4 regions of the Alkalihalophilus pseudofirmus genome follow, and region 2 is predicted to be linked to each of the others. Evidence: riboswitches for the same ligand, from Rfam matches in the RefSeq annotation. Region 2 holds a riboswitch; each other region holds the start of a gene.
The links. Region 2 has a riboswitch for S-adenosylmethionine ahead of PQ478_RS01170 (methionine ABC transporter ATP-binding protein). Riboswitches for the same ligand answer to the same signal wherever they lie in the genome.
Positions count from the first base shown of each region.

Region 1: linked by a shared signal. The riboswitch ahead of PQ478_RS07515 (methionine biosynthesis PLP-dependent protein) and the one ahead of PQ478_RS01170 (methionine ABC transporter ATP-binding protein) in region 2 are both predicted to bind S-adenosylmethionine.
Region 3: linked by a shared signal. The riboswitch ahead of PQ478_RS04165 (homoserine dehydrogenase) and the one ahead of PQ478_RS01170 (methionine ABC transporter ATP-binding protein) in region 2 are both predicted to bind S-adenosylmethionine.
Region 4: linked by a shared signal. The riboswitch ahead of PQ478_RS18455 (methionine ABC transporter ATP-binding protein) and the one ahead of PQ478_RS01170 (methionine ABC transporter ATP-binding protein) in region 2 are both predicted to bind S-adenosylmethionine.

Region 1 covers NZ_CP117835.1:1,447,113-1,451,263, forward strand. Annotated here, with positions in the region: gene PQ478_RS07500 (asparaginase) at 1-402, opposite strand, end outside; gene prsW (glutamic-type intramembrane protease PrsW) at 568-1,215, shown strand; gene PQ478_RS07510 (hypothetical protein) at 1,238-1,402, shown strand; SAM riboswitch class I at 1,484-1,586, shown strand; gene PQ478_RS07515 (methionine biosynthesis PLP-dependent protein) at 1,674-2,795, shown strand; gene PQ478_RS07520 (bifunctional homocysteine S-methyltransferase/methylenetetrahydrofolate reductase) at 2,808-4,151, shown strand, end outside.
Region 2 covers NZ_CP117835.1:208,992-213,142, reverse strand. Annotated here, with positions in the region: gene PQ478_RS01175 (methionine ABC transporter permease) at 1-535, opposite strand, end outside; gene PQ478_RS01170 (methionine ABC transporter ATP-binding protein) at 525-1,538, opposite strand; SAM riboswitch class I at 1,681-1,788, opposite strand; gene PQ478_RS01165 (amino acid ABC transporter ATP-binding protein) at 1,863-2,603, opposite strand; gene PQ478_RS01160 (amino acid ABC transporter permease) at 2,617-3,318, opposite strand; gene PQ478_RS01155 (transporter substrate-binding domain-containing protein) at 3,391-4,151, opposite strand, start outside.
Region 3 covers NZ_CP117835.1:809,800-813,950, reverse strand. Annotated here, with positions in the region: gene PQ478_RS04170 (hypothetical protein) at 1-172, shown strand, start outside; gene PQ478_RS04165 (homoserine dehydrogenase) at 201-1,418, opposite strand; SAM riboswitch class I at 1,502-1,616, opposite strand; gene aspS (aspartate--tRNA ligase) at 1,809-3,596, opposite strand; gene hisS (histidine--tRNA ligase) at 3,598-4,151, opposite strand, start outside.
Region 4 covers NZ_CP117835.1:3,489,321-3,493,471, forward strand. Annotated here, with positions in the region: gene PQ478_RS18445 (MetQ/NlpA family ABC transporter substrate-binding protein) at 54-908, opposite strand; gene PQ478_RS18450 (methionine ABC transporter permease) at 922-1,590, opposite strand; gene PQ478_RS18455 (methionine ABC transporter ATP-binding protein) at 1,583-2,608, opposite strand; SAM riboswitch class I at 2,784-2,896, opposite strand; gene PQ478_RS18460 (MFS transporter) at 2,968-4,151, opposite strand, start outside.

The sequences.
Region 1 (4,151 bases), 1.2 Mb from region 2:
TGCGGTTTTTACAGCAGAAATGAGGTTGTGAGGACCATCTGATCCTAGTTCATTGCTTGAGCGCATAGCGCCGGTTACCACAACTGGGTTTTCGATGTTTAAGACAAGATCAAGTAAATAAGCCGTCTCTTCTAGCGTATCCGTACCATGTGTCACTACAATTCCATCGAGCGAATCATTTTGTACTCTTTCTTTTAATCGTTTGGCCAGATCGACCATTAGAGAAGGAGTCATATGAGGCGACGGAATGTTCAAGTAATCATCTACGACAACAGAGGCGATGCTTGAAAGGGATTCAATTGTGGAATATAATGGATTTACTAGATTGGGGGTAACCGCACCATGTTCATCCTCTTGCATAGCGATGGTTCCGCCAGTATGTAACACAAGTATCTTTTTCATCTTTCATGCTCCTTTTTATCGTTCGAGAATGACTCTCTTGATGTTATGTACGTATTTTACCATACTTTTCATACCTCACTCATTAGAATTACCATCTAATTTTGTATAAATACTATTTGTATGATTAATAAATGATTGCACAGTATAAGAAAGGTAGGCTCTACATTGTTTGCCCTATTAACAGCTGCTATTGCACCAGGAATGGCGTTACTATCTTATTTTTATTTGAGAAATGAATATGAATCAACTGTCAATGCCTTAGTGTTTAGAACCTTTATTATTGGACTTATCCTTGTTTTCCCTGTTATGGTGTTGCAGTACGCCTTTACAGCTGAGGGTTTATTACAGGCTGGTCTAAGTCAAGCATTTATTTTGTATGGATTTTTTGAGGAGTTTTTCAAATGGTTCATGCTCTATTTTTTTGCATATCAATATGGACAAATGAAACGTCGTTATGATGGAATTGTCTACGGTGTGTCTTTATCACTAGGGTTTGCATCGATGGAAAATGTGTTCTATATTCTAGCTCACGGACTAGAGACTGCGGTAGGTCGTGCTCTGCTTCCTGTATCAAGCCATGCATTATATGGGGTGATTATGGGCTATTATCTAGGCAGAGCCAAGATGGAGAACACCAAAAGAAAGCAGTTTCTATTACTATCCTTATTGATCCCGGTCCTGCTTCATGGAGTCTATGATTTCATTTTGCTGACATTTGATATGTACTTTTTAATCGGACTGGTACCTTTTATGGTCGGCCTTTGGATCTTAGCGTTAAATAAGGTAAAATGGGCTAATAAGCTTGATCATTAAAATGTAGAAAGGGGAATGAAAGATGGTAGGAGAACGTTATCGAGTAATCATTCGTTGCCCGAAATGCGGGGAAAAATATATTCTACGTGGCAAAGAAAATGATCACGGTGAATATGAGACGGGCTTTAAACAATGTGTGTGCGGAAATAATGATGACCTTCACGTGGATGCGACACCTGAATCTTAAAAAACACTTGCAATTACTCGTGAGATAGTGTAACTTAGGTTCAACGTAGAAAGTTTATTTAGAAATTTCATAAAACATGAATTCTTATCAAGAGAGACGGAGGGAATGGCCCGATGAAGTCTCAGCAACCAGCCATTATTGGTCAGGTGCTAATTCCACCAAGCTGAAGCTTGGAAGATAAGAAGAGGCTAGCATTTAACAGACACCTTCTTCTTATTTATTTAAGGAAGGTGTCTTTTTTAGTTATTAGGAGGAATCGGGAGGAGAAACCATGACAAAAGAGAGATATAAAACAGAGGTTGTTCAGATTGGAAATAGAGGACGCGAGCATACTGGAGCTGTTAATACGCCTATTTACTTATCAACAGCCTACAGACATACTGGTATTGGAGAATCAACAGGATATGATTATGCAAGAACGGGCAATCCGACACGTGAAGTTTTAGAAGATGCGATTGCGTCCCTTGAAGAAGGAGATCAAGGATTTGCATGCAGCTCTGGAATGGCTGCAATTCAAACAGTCTTTTCGTTATTTGAGTCGGGGGATGAAATTTTAGCATCTAAAGATTTATATGGCGGGACATATCGACTGTTTGAAGAAGGATGGAGCAGATGGGGCCTTCATTTCTCTTATGTTGACCCGAGGGACTTAGCTCAAGTAGAAGCGGCTGTCAATGAAAAAACAAAAGCACTGTTTATAGAGACTCCAACGAATCCTTTGATGCAAGAAGCCTGTATTAAGTCACTTGCAGCTATTTGTCAAAAACAACAGCTATTATTGATCGTTGATAACACGTTCTACACTCCTTTATTACAACAGCCGCTTGTAGAAGGTGCTGATATCGTTGTTCATAGTGCATCCAAATATCTAGGAGGGCACAATGATGTAATCGCAGGTCTCGTCGTCTCAAAAGGCAAAGAATTATCTGAGCGAATTGGATATTATCATAATGGAATTGGCGCAACACTCGGTGCTTTTGACTCATGGCTTTTAATTCGTGGGATGAAGACTCTAGCCCTCCGTATGGAAAAGCACGAAGAGAATGCGAAAGCTGTCGTTCAATATTTAGAAGAAAATGAGCATGTTACAGATGTATTATATCCAGGGCGCGGCGGAATGGTATCGTTTCGTATTCAAGACGAGGAATGGGTGAATCCGCTCTTGCAGCAATTAAAACTGATTTCCTTTGCAGAGAGCCTAGGCGGTGTGGAAAGTTTAATGACCTATCCAGCAACCCAAACACATGCAGATATTCCAGAAGACGTGAGGGTTGAAAATGGCGTCTGTAATCGACTTCTTCGTTTTTCAGTAGGGATTGAGAGAGCAGAAGATCTTATAAATGATTTAGAGCAAGCCATTACGTATGCAGCTAAATCGAAATCAAATGTGTAAGGGGGTGTCCGCATGACTTTTATAGAAAAAATGAAAAATGAAGTATTAGTTGGAGACGGTGCAATGGGGACTCTTCTTTATGAACAAGGGATTTCCAAATGCTTTGAGGAGCTGAATCTATCAGACCCAAATAGAATTATAGATGCACATAAACAATATATCGAAGCAGGTGCTGTAATCATTCAAACGAATACGTACGCTGCCAATCGCTTAAAACTGGAGAAATATGGCCTCGGTGAAAAGGTTAGAATCATTAATCAAGAAGCAGTAAAGCTTGCAAGAGAAGCTGGCCCTAATGGCATATTTATTGTCGGAACAGTCGGTGGATTGCAAAATTTCCATCAAGAGGAATGGACGAAAGAAGAAGTTCTAGAGGCATTAGAAGAACAAATTGAGGCCTTGCTTGCATCAAATGTAGACGGTATATTGTTAGAAACTTTTTATGACTTAGATGAACTGTTAGGAGCAATTAATATCGTTCGGAACCAATCGGAGCTCCCTATAATTGCTAATGTTTCACTAGGTGAAATCGGGGTGCTTCATGGCGGGGTTTCTCTTAAAGAAGCAATTGGCAAGCTAGAGAATGCAGGAGCAGATGTTGTAGGGGTAAACTGCAGAATGGGTCCAAGCCACATGCTTCGTTCATTAGAAGATGTGCCGCTGCCAAAGCGTGCGTATTTGTCCGTTTATCCAAATGCCAGCTTGCCTGAATATCAAGACGGAAGATTGTTTTATCATTCAAATCCTGAATATTTCGAGAGTATGGGTGAGCAGTTTGTGAATCAAGGGGTACGCCTTCTTGGCGGCTGCTGTGGTACGACTCCCGAGCACATTAGAGCCTTTAGTCAAGTAGCAGAGCGTAGAACACCTGTGGAGGAGAAATGGGTTACGCCTTCTTTGGAAAAAGTTACAAAGAAAATAGAGTTTCCTCGCTCTCTAGAGCCGCTATCTGATATTGCTAAGAAAAGACGCTCAGTGATCGTTGAGCTCGATCCTCCTAAGAAATTAAGTACTGAAAAATTTATAAAGGGTGCAAAAGTTTTAAAAGAAGCAGGAGTGGATGCGGTGACTCTGGCGGATAATTCACTTGCTTCTCCGAGGATTGACAATATGGCTCTGGCCGCCCAAATAAAAGAAGATGTAAGGCCGCTTGTACATGTAACTTGCCGAGACCGTAATTTAATTGGGCTGCAGTCACATTTGATGGGGCTGCATGCGCTCGGTATTAATGATGTGCTGGCTGTGACCGGAGATCCGACAAAAGTGGGGGATTTCCCGGGGGCTACTTCGGTGTATGATGTCACCTCTTTTCAACTTATTTCATTAATGAAACAATTAAATGAAGGCATATCTTTC
Region 2 (4,151 bases):
AGTCACCAATCCCGCCGCCGCCGACAACCCCGGCCATAGCAGAGTATCCGATAAGACTGATGGTTGTAATTGTAATTCCTTGTACGATTCCTGGTTTTGCTTCAGTTAATAAAATATCTTTAATAATCAGCCAAGGGCTTGCTCCGACTGATATAGCCGCTTCAACTACCCCCTTATCAATTTTCCGCATCGATGATTCTACTAATCTTGCAAAGAAAGGAATCGCTGCTACTGATAAAGAAACAGAGGCTGCCACCGGCCCAATTGTACCGCCTACAATGGCTTGTGTTAATGGAATTAATGCGACTAGTAAGATAATAAATGGGATCGAGCGAATTAAGTTTACAATCAGTCCAAGGATGCTTTTGATCCATATATTTTCTAAAAATAACCCTTTATCCGTGACATATAGTAGAATTCCTACCGGAAGGCCGACAAGAATAGCAATGGAAAGGGAGATTCCGACCATAATGACTGTTTGAATAAAAGCTTTATTTAATTCTGGCAGCAATTGAATAAATGTATCAATTGTCATTCGTGATCACCTCCACCCCGACCGCTTTTTCATCTAAGTAAGAGATAACCTTATTAATCTCTTCTTGGTCCCCTATCAGTTCCATAATGAAGACCCCGAGCGGCACTTCTTTGATGTATTCAATTTTCCCGTGCAGTATATTTCCTTTTACATCAAACCCTTTTAATACATCAGAAACAACGGATTCGTGTGCCACATCACCTTGAAAATGAATTTTTATGATTGTGCCTTGGCATGTGTTCATTAATGTTTGCGGGAGCTTAAACTGCATGACGCCATCGATAAATTCTTTTGTCAGCTTTTCTTTTGGCTTAGCAAACAGTTGATACACACTTCCAAGCTCGATGACCTTCCCGTTTTCCATCACAGCCATTCGGTCACATATCTCTTTTACCACTTCCATCTCATGCGTGATGAGAACAATCGTAAGACCTAGCTTTTCGTTTATACTCTTTAACAGTTTTAAGATGGACTGGGTTGTGCTTGGATCAAGGGCAGAGGTTGCTTCATCACAAAGGAGAACCTTTGGATCATTTGCCAGCGCTCTTGCAATACCGACTCTCTGTTTTTGACCGCCGCTTAACTGGCTCGGGTAGTGCTGCGTTTTATCAGAAAGGCCGACTAAATCAAGTAATTCTAGAACTTTCTTTTCACTTTCAGCTTTTGATTTTCCAGCAGCCTTTAAGGCGAAAAAGACATTATCAAATACCGTTTTAGATGATGCGAGATAAAAATGTTGAAAGATCATTCCTATTTTCTGTCTAGCCTCTCGCAATTTACTAGCTTTTAATGAGACTAGGTTCACCCCATCTACATAAATTTCCCCTGAGGTTGGCTTCTCCATTAGGTTAAGGCAGCGTAAAAGTGAGCTTTTTCCTGCCCCGCTATATCCGACAATCCCGAAAATTTCTCCTTTTTCAATCTCAAGGCTGACATTATCCACACCTTTAATCAGGCCCTTTTTTGTTTTATATTCTTTGATGACATTCTTGATCTCTATCATGATTTCCACCTCAGAAACTAAGTAATCTTATTTGAAAACTCAACTTTATAAAAACGTTGGTTCTAGTTCTTATCCACTTCCGTAAAAACAAAAATAAAAACCTCTTCCTATTCAGAAAGAGGTTTGACAATTAAGATCGCACCTCTTATCTTTCAGAGCCATAGCTCTGCAGGATTTAGCACCGACTAAGTATAAACTTAGAGGTTGCCGGACGTCATAGGGCCTGTCCCTCGGTCGCTCTTGATAAGAGTTTTTAAACTATTCAAATTTTCTAAGTTATTTCATCATAATAAAGGATTAAAGAATTGTCAATAGGTTAATGATTTATTCACCTAACAGCTGTAAAAATTCTCTTGTACGGGCCTCTTTTGGATGTTCAAGCAGCTCTCTTGCCTTACCTTCCTCTACTATGAATCCGCCATCCATAAAAAATACTTTATCAGCCACTCGTTTTGCAAAATTCATTTCATGCGTTACGATTACCATCGTCTGCCCTTCTTTAGCCAGTTCTTCAATCACCCTTAACACTTCACCCACGAGCTGCGGGTCTAGTGCTGAAGTTGGCTCATCAAACAACATGACATCAGGATTCATCATTAGGGCTCTAGCTATAGCCACACGCTGCTGCTGCCCTCCTGATAATGCATCTGGATACTTATCCTTATGTTCAAACATACCTACTTTCCTTAACAATTTCTCACCATCTGCAAGAACTGTATTCTTTCTAGCTTTTTTAACGGTTAAAGGAGCCTCTATGATATTTTCCATGACCGTTTTGTGCGGAAAGAGATGAAAGCCTTGAAAGACCATCCCGCTATAAGCACGCAGCTCACTTATATCTTTTTTGGAAACATTCTTTGCTCCAAATTCTATTTTTTTCTCACCTATTGTGATCGTACCGCTATTAGGCAGTTCTAACACATTTAAGCAGCGAAGAAGCGTTGTTTTACCAGAACCTGAAGGCCCTATTAAACAAACCACTTCTCCCTTCTCAACCGAAAAGTCGATGGACTCTAAAACGGTATTCTCGTCAAACTTTTTGTTAAGCTTAGATACATTAATCATTTTGAGTCCTCCTTTATCGCTTACTTAAATAACGATTATATCTCTTCTCTAATCTTTCTTGGAAATAACCGATAATAATACATACCGCCCAATAAATAAGAGCGGCTGTTATATACATCGTCATACTATCAAACGTACGGCCAGCCACAAGTCTTGAGCTGTACAATAATTCTTGGACAGTAATAACGGACGCAAGGGAAGTACCTTTTACGATGTCCATAAAAATATTAAAAGTAGGCGGCAAGGCAATTCGTGTTGCCTGCGGGATAATGACCCTTCTTAATGTTTGAATATAACTCATTTGCAATGAAGCAGCTGCCTCCCATTGGCCACGCGGAACGGACATGATGGCTGATCTAACCACTTCGGCATTGTAAGCAGCAAAGTTAAGACTGATTCCAACAATCCCTGCAACAATGGCACTCTTAAATTCAACCCCTAGTACCGGGATACCATAATAAAGGATAAAGATAAATACAAGTAAAGGTGTTCCCCTCATAAATGAAATATAAATTCTTGCAGGCCATCTGATAAACCAGAACTTTGACATCCGAGCAATTCCTAAGAGTAATCCTAAAATGAGGGCAAAAACCATACTAAATAGAGCGATAATCATCGTTACCTTTAAACCTTCTAGTAAAAAAGGAAGTGAATTCATCGCAAGTTCCGGGTCATATAAATACTCCCACTGAATTTGATTAAACCATTCAAGCATACTACCCCTCCTTTATTAAAGTTCTCAAAAAAAGAAATACAAAGGAAGGTCCTTTGTATTTCAAATCCTGGCTTATTCTCCGTCTAGACCCACGACTTCTGATTCATCAACAGGCTCAGAAACATCCTCACCAAGAAACTCCTCAGACAAACGCGCTACTGTACCGTCTTCAATTAACTCTTGTACAGCCTCATCTAGTTTCTCTTTAAGAGCAGTATTCCCTTTTAACACAGCCATTGCACTTTCTGTTGCATGATATTTCACTTGATCAGCCACTACTAGGCGGTCATCACCAAATTCATCAAGCGTACGTTGCAGGACTAAACGATCGTTTAGGTAGGCATCCGTATTTCCGTTCATAACATCACGTAAAATAGCCTCTGTTCCACCATCATAAGCTGTTCCATTTGCCCCAATATTATCAGCAAAAATTGCATAATTACTTGTTAGTGAACCAAGTGCCACATCTACACCTTCTAAATCATAAGCGTCACTAAAGCGATCAGCATCTTCAGCCCTTACTACAACCGATCCGTAAGAATATTTATGAGGAATGACAAAATCAAATGTTTCCTTACGTTCTTCAGTAATCGCAAAATCATGTGCTGCTACATCAATTTGACCATTTCGTAATGAAGGAAGAATCCCATCAAAGTCCATTGTATTAAATTCAATTTCAAGACCTAATTTATCTGCTACCTCTTTGACAAGCTCTACTTCAAACCCTGTTAACTCATTACTTTCGTTATAATACGTAATCGGTGCATATGTTCCAGATGTACCCACTACTAACTTTCCAGCCTCTTCAACTTCCGTCCAAGAAGTATCTTCAC
Region 3 (4,151 bases), 600 kb from region 2:
AGATGATCATTACCCGATCCAATCTATTTTTGATATTTCTTACCGTAAAAAGCCAGAAAAAGATGCCATGGGCTTTTTGTATCTCCATACAAACCGCGGAGTTCGAACGTATTATATTAAAGAGGAACCCATTGCGTTGATTAATGCGTACCGTCAATTAATTCAACCATAAGCTCTCCCTCTTACGTTATACTAATTTGTTAGCTTACTTTCACTTCGTTCGCACTTGTGATTCTTTGAATATTTCCATACAGCTGATAAACCGGCTGGCTCAACTCATCTACAGCAGCATTTTTAACAATCCATGCCTCACCTTCTGAATGCGGGATGGATTCAACGATTTCAACACTATATGCTTCAGCCCAGTGCAGACATTCCCCGTAACTTGCTTGATTGACAAATACCATTGAATAGCTGCTCTCTTCTTTTGCTTCATGTTGCTCTTCTGCCACAACACGATCACCATCATAACGACTATGAAGAATAAAATCTTCTACCATACTATTCGCTGTAGCAGCCCCTCCAGCTCCTGGGCCGGCAAACGATAGTTGATCAATATCTTCCCCGTAAAGGACAACAGCATTTACGACCCCGTTGATGGATGCTAGAAGTTCATCACCAGCAACAAAGGCAGGGGACACAATACCTCTCACTTCTCCATCTTCTAGCTTTGCATCACCAATTAGTTTCACCTGACAGCCAAGTTCATTTGCTACCTCTACATGCCAATTTTCAATCTCACTTACCCCGTAACGAGTAATCTGTTCCGTGTCACTCCATTTACCAAAACAGAGTCTGCTTAAAATGATCAATTTATACCACGCATCATAGCTTTCAATATCATCAGTTGGATCACTTTCTGCATAGCCTAGCTGCTGAGCCTCAAGCAGCACATCAGCAAAGCTTCTCTCTTTTTGAATCATTTCCGTTAACATATAGTTTGTTGTTCCATTTAAAATGCCTCGAACTCGATCAATCGAAGTTGTGCTAAGGGTGGCACGCAGCGCATTTATAATAGGAATAGCACCCGCAACAGCCGCCTCATATCCATAAAAGGTGCCGCCAGCTTGTGCACAAGCTTCAAGGTCTTCCCCTCTTGATGCGATCAATTTCTTGTTCGCTGAAATAACCGGAATCCCTTGAGTAAGAAAATGTTTCGTATATGAATACGCTGGTTCAATACCTCCGATCGCTTCAAAGACAATATCATAGGAGTGATGATTTTTAAATTCATCCCAATCAGTAGTCACAAGACCTTCCTCTAAAGAAGCCCGATCTTTTTGACGATCTTTAACTAAAATCGCTTCAATTGCAAATGACTCCCCTAATTGACGTTCAATCGTTTCTCTCGTTCTATGAAAGCGGTCATACACTCCCTTACCAACTGTTCCAAAACCAAGTATTCCTATTTTAAGCATGTGCCTCTCTCCTCGTCTCATCTAAACTTGTATAATCATGAATGCAAAAAAACCTTTCCAAAAGGAAAGGTTTTCACTGCCTTCCCTTATCTTTCAGAATGAATTCATTCTGCTGAACGTAGCACCTTTGTTTGTATAGGCATACAAACCGGTTGCCGGGTTTCATCGGGTCAGTCCCTCCACCACTCTTGATAAGGATGAGATCTCCATCTCATACTGTTTCGAATTTTCTATTGAGTCTGATTATACGCATCTCAAATGAAACAGTCAATCATTTTTTCACTTATATTTTCTCTCTGTATTATTTTAAATGCTGCTCTCGTTCCTCAGGTTGTAAATAGACTTAAAAAAAGAGACTGCCCAATGATCTAGGCAGTCTCTTAGAATGCTTTATACTTCGACCTTATCCGTCTTATTACCGATGATGGATAAATTAAGGTCAATTAACTGATCAAGACTTACTTCGCTTGGTGCATTAGTTAATAAGCAGCTTGCACTTGCTGTTTTAGGGAATGCAATCGTATCACGTAAGTTTGTACGCCCTGCTAGAAGCATGATTAGACGGTCAAGTCCAAGAGCGATTCCCCCGTGCGGTGGTGTACCATATTCAAATGCTTCAAGTAAGAAGCCGAATTGTTCTTTTGCTTCTTCTTCTGAGAACCCTAGCGCTCTAAACATATGCTCTTGAATTTCACGCTCATAAATACGCTGTGAACCGCCGCCAAGTTCATAACCATTTAATACAAGGTCATAAGCCTCGGCACGAACAGATGCAGGATCTGTAGCAAGCAGGTCACGATCTGCTTTCTTAGGACTTGTGAACGGGTGGTGAAGAGCGACATAACGCTTTGCATCCTCATCATATTCAACGAGCGGGAAGTCAACAACCCATAAGAAATTAAATGCATCTTTATCAATTAAGTCGAACTCTTTACCGAACTTCAGACGAAGTGCACCAAGGCTGTCAAAGACAACTTGCGCTTTGTCTGCTGCAAAGAATAATAAATCGCCTTCTTCCCCATTCATCGCACTTAGAAGGTTCTCTGCATGTTCCCCTTCAAAGAATTTAGCAATCGGGCCTTTTAAGCCATCTGCTTCAACCTTCAGCCAAGCAAGACCTTTTGCACCATACGGCTTAACAAATTCAGTTAACGCGTCAATTTCCTTACGAGACATTTTACTTGCCCCGCCTTTAAGATTTAAGCCTTTCACAATACCGCCGCCGTTAATCGCACTTGTAAATACTTTAAAGCTTGAGTCACGGACTACATCTGAGAGCTCAATTAACTCCATTTCAAACCGTGTATCCGGCTTATCAGAGCCATAACGGTTCATTGCTTCATCATACGTCAGACGAGGCATTGGAAGGGAAACTTCTACACCTTTTGTTTCCTTTAAAACTTTTGCCATCATTTTCTCTGTCATTGAAAGAAGGTCTTCTTTATCCATAAAAGAAGTCTCAATATCAATTTGGGTGAATTCTGGCTGACGGTCTGCACGTAGGTCTTCATCACGGAAACAGCGAACCACTTGGTAGTAACGTTCAAAACCAGACACCATTAAAAGCTGCTTGAAGATTTGCGGCGACTGCGGAAGAGCATAAAATTCACCATGGTGCACGCGGCTTGGAACAAGATAGTCACGAGCTCCTTCAGGTGTACTCTTTGTAAGCATTGGTGTTTCAATTTCAAGAAATGCTTCTTCGTCTAAGAAATTACGAATTAACTTTGTTGTTTTGTGGCGTAGTTTAAATGTTTCCTGCATATCAGGACGGCGTAAATCTAAGTAACGGTAACGCAGACGCACATCCTCTGATGCATCTGTATCAGCTTCGATTTGGAATGGAAGTGATTTTGAAGCATTGAGTACTTCTACTTTTGTTACATGAATTTCGATCGTCCCTGTCTCAATCTTGTCATTTACTGTACGCGCGTCACGCGCAACGACTGTACCTTCTACTTCAAGTACGTATTCATTACGAACACGTTCTGCTGTCTCAAGTGCTTCTTTATTAACCTCTGGGCTAAAAACAACTTGAACAATGCCTGAGCGGTCTCGCAAATCAAGGAAAATAACATTTCCTAAATCACGGCGCTTTTGCACCCACCCTTTTAATTGTACGGTCTCCCCTACATGTTCACTTCTTAACTCTCCACAATGATGCGTTCTACCAATCATCTTATTTGCCTCCCTCAACTTGCTCTTTCATGTATGTGATAAAAGTATCGAGTGCAACCTCGACCTGTTCGCCTGTTTCCATATTTTTCACATTAATTCGATTTTCATTAAGCTCATTATCACCAAGAATCGCTGTATAGCGTACGTTTAGGCGATCTGCAGCTTTAAACTGTGCCTTCATTTTTTTATCTAAGTAATCTTTGTCACAGCGAATCCCCGCTTGTCGTAACTGATACAAAAGCTCAACTGACTTCGCTTTGGCCGCATCACCAAGAGTAACAAGGAAACAATCAAGCTGATTACCAAAATCAGGGACCTTCCCTTGTGCCTTTAACGCCATGATCAATCGTTCAATACTGAAGGCAAAGCCGATTCCTGGTGTTTCTGGGCCGCCAAACTCTTGTACAAGGCCATTGTATCTTCCGCCGCCGCATAATGTTGTAATGGCTCCGAATCCTTCTCCTTCAGCCATTACTTCAAAAGCAGTATGATTATAGTAATCCAAACCGCGCACTAATGTTGGATCTACTACGTAAGGCAGATTCATTTGATCAA
Region 4 (4,151 bases), 800 kb from region 2:
TCATTTATACAAAAAAAGAACGCCATTTAGGCGCTCTTTATCTGTTTTTCATCTTATTCTTCAGTTAAAGGAATAACAGCTCCATCATACTCTTCGTTGATGAAGTTTTGGATCTCTTCAGATTGAAGAACTTCTAAAAGCTTTTGTACTTCTGGACGCTCTTCATCTTCTGCACGAACAACGATCAGGTTAGGTTGAAGTACATCTTCTTCTTCAAATGCAATTCCGTATTGCTCAATATCTACTCCGCCCTCAAGAGCGTAGTTTGTGTTGATGACAACAGCATCACCCTCGCCGCTTTCAAATGAAGGAGCAAGCATACGAGCTTCTACTTGAGTTGAACCAAATTGTAAGTTCTTCGGATTAGATGAAATATCATCGATTGTTGCTAATTGACCTTCTTCAACATCTAGCTCAATTAAGCCTGCACGCTCAAAGATCGGCAGAATACGGCCGTGGTCACTGATTGAATCACTCATAATAATTGAGGCGCCTTCAGGAAGCTCATCAAGGCTTGAATATTCTTTAGAGTACACACCGATTGGTTCTGCATGGACTGCACCAACGCTGACAAAGTCATAGTCGTTCTCATCAATTTGCATTGCTAAATAACCAGGCGTTTGGAAATAGTTCACATCGATGTCGCCATCACGTAACGCTTGGTTTGGCAAGATGTAATCTTGGAAAACTTGGACTTGAAGGTCAATGCCTTCTTCAGCAAGCAATTCCTGTGCTGCTTCAAGGATTTCTGCATGCGGTACAGCAGAAGCACCGACTGTTAATGTCGTTGTTTCACCTTCAGCACCCTCACCAGCTTCGTTATCTGTTGTTTCTTCCTCTGCACCGCCGCATGCCACTAATGATACAGACAATGCTGCAGCTGCTACTACGCTTAAAAACTTTTTCATCTCTCTTTTCCCCCTACCGTTTATCTGTTTTATTTGTAAAATAATCACCAATCCACTGGATCACAAAAACGACCAATAGAATTGCGATTGTTGCTACCAAAGTAATCTCGCTGTTATTGCGCTGGAATCCTTCTAGGTACGCGAAATGGCCCAGACCGCCTGCACCAATGACCCCTGCCATCGCTGTATAGCTGACAAGTGCAATCGCTGTAACGGTGATTCCAGAAATAAGTGCTGGCAAGGATTCAGGAATTAAAACTTTCCGAATGATTGTCCAGTTGCTCGCTCCCATTGATTGTGACGCTTCAATAACCCCTTTATCGATCTCACGCAGGGCAATCTCCACCATACGCGCATAGAACGGGGCAGCTCCAATGATTAATGCAGGAAGCGCTGCATTTGCCCCAAGCATCGAACCTGTCAGGGCCCTTGTAAATGGAATTAATAAAACAATTAATATGATAAATGGGATTGATCTAAAAATATTAACGATAAAGCTTGCCACCACGTTAACAAGATAATTCTCCCATAGATTCCCTTTGGCTGTCAGATAAAGAACTAATCCTAAAATGAGGCCAAGTACAAATGTAGCAAAGACAGAAATAGACGTCATATAGAGCGTTTCAATCGTCGCATCCCATAAGCGGTCCCATTTCACATCAGCTAAAAATTGATCATTCATACGTGATCACCTCCACTTCCACTTTCTTGCTGCGGATAAAGGCAATCGCGCGCTCGACTTCATCAGTCTCTCCATGTAAAGCAACAAATAACGTCCCGTATGACCCTTCTTGGATCTTCGTGATCTTTCCTTGCACAATATTTACTTCAATATCAAATGAGCGAATCAGCTGCGTAATTAATGGGCTTTCCGCCTCTTCACCGACGAAGGTTAACTGAACAATTTTACCTTCAGGGTGATCTGCGAGTAATTGCTTAATCGCATCTGTCGTTTCTTCAGGCTCTGTAATTTGCTTAACAAATTCCTTCGTCATCTCTTCTTTTGGCTTACGGAATACTTCTAGCACCGGTCCCTGCTCAACTACTTTACCGGCTTCCATCACAGCCACTTGATGACAAATTTTACGAATGACGTGCATTTCATGTGTGATCAGCACGATCGTTAAGCCTAACTTTTGATTAATATCAACGAGCAAGTCCAAAATCGAATCTGTCGTCTTAGGATCTAGTGCGGATGTTGCTTCATCACATAACAGCACCTTAGGATTGTTAGCAAGCGCACGTGCAATACCGACACGCTGTTTTTGTCCGCCGCTCAATTGCGATGGATAGCTGTCTCCGCGTCCTTTAAGCCCTACTAGCTCAATTAACTCATTCACCCGTTGTTCACGTTTGGCTTTTGGCACACCTGCAATTTCAAGAGGAAACGCGATATTATCTCGCACCGTACGCGACCAAAGCAAATTAAAATGCTGGAAAATCATCCCGATTTCTTGACGGGCTTTTCTTAATTCTTTTGTTGAGAGTGCTGAAAGCTTTTTGCCAGCTACAACAACCTCTCCTTCTGTTGGACGCTCAAGCATATTTAACATACGAATTAACGTACTTTTACCTGCGCCGCTATATCCAATCACACCGAATATCTCCCCCTCGCCGATATTTAAATCAACGCCATCGACGGCATGAACGGTGCCATTCTTCGTTTCAAATCGTTTACGAATCGATCGAAGTGAAATCATTAATTACTCCCTACTTTCTCTATAAATCCCAAACCACGTTATAAGCTTTACTGAAGTTATTTAGTAAAGCATGAAAGGATGAGGATCTCCTAACTCTAACGTACGACAAACTCATACACAATAAAAAAGCCCTTCTGTTTATGATGAACAGAAAGGCGTAAATTCATTATCCCTTCTCTCATCTACCAAAGCTCATGCTTTGCAGGAATTAGCACCTTCTAGGTCAACATATGACTTAGTGGTTGCTGGGTTTCATCGGGCCAGTCCCTCCACCTCTCGCGATAAGAGATATAAAGTTGTTGTCGTTCGCTTTTACATGAATGCATCATAGCACGCGGGTTTTTTAGCTGTCAACGATTTTATGCCGAAACATTTGAAGAAGATATTTCCGTTGCTTTTTTCTCCCTAAATACTAGAAAAAAGTAGACCGAACCGATGAGATAAAGGCTTGCTGTGATCGTGAATACATACGCATACCCGTAGTAGGAACCATGAATCATTACAAGGGTAGTTGAAACAGGACCCATTACCGCCCAGCCAAGCTGGAACACCATCTGGCCCACTGAGTTAGCAAGACCTTTCATCGAGTCATCTACCTTCCGCATCATCAATGCCATCTGGATTGGATTCCCTGCATTCATTAATGCCTGCCTAAATAAGAAACCTATAACAGCAACCCACAATATTTCTGTGTAGGCAGTTAATAGAAGAAACGGCAAGGAGGACAGCTGCAAAATGACCACCGCTTTTACTTCACCCACTCTTCGCACGACACTTGGACCGATCATTAGCGCAATCGCCGTCATTGCCTGGCCTAAAGAGAGAATAATACCGACAACCGAATAACTTACATCAAAGCGGTCGGTAAAATAGAGATTCAGGTAAGGGATAACGAGACCAGATCCAAAGCCAATCAATAAGTTAGCTACAGCGAAAAGTCCGATCACTTTCAGACTGGAACGATGTGTCGTAAATAACTTCCCTAGAGAGCTTGCTCCTGTTTTCTCTTTGCGGACTTTTTGTTCCTCACGAATCTTTAAAATTGGAATTAACGCTATAAAAAATAATGCTGCCCCAAACAACAAGGTGATTCGTACACTTGTTAACATGGCGAGGCCAAATACATTATGAAATAAATCAGACATCGTCCCGCCTAATGTGTTTCCGATTACGTTTGCTACCATAATAAGAGCAAAGTTAAAGCTGAACAGGTGCACCCGTTCTTTTTCAGATGAATTTTCCGCAAGGAGTGGAATAGAAGATACTTGGATAAACGCCATAAAAAGTCCTGTCATAAAAGCAGTTGCTAATAGAAGTGTTTCAGCTGTCAGCACCCCTCTTAGTAAAAGACTGACGGCTGCAAAAACGGCTCCAAACAAGATGACTTTTTTTCGGCCGATCTTATCACTCAACAAGCCAGCAGGCAAAAGTGCAATCGCACTAGCCATAGCCTGCATCGCAATGACTCTGCCGTTGACTTGATCAACATAGCCTAACTCACGTATATAATAATTATAAATGACCATAAAAATCCCCATCCCAA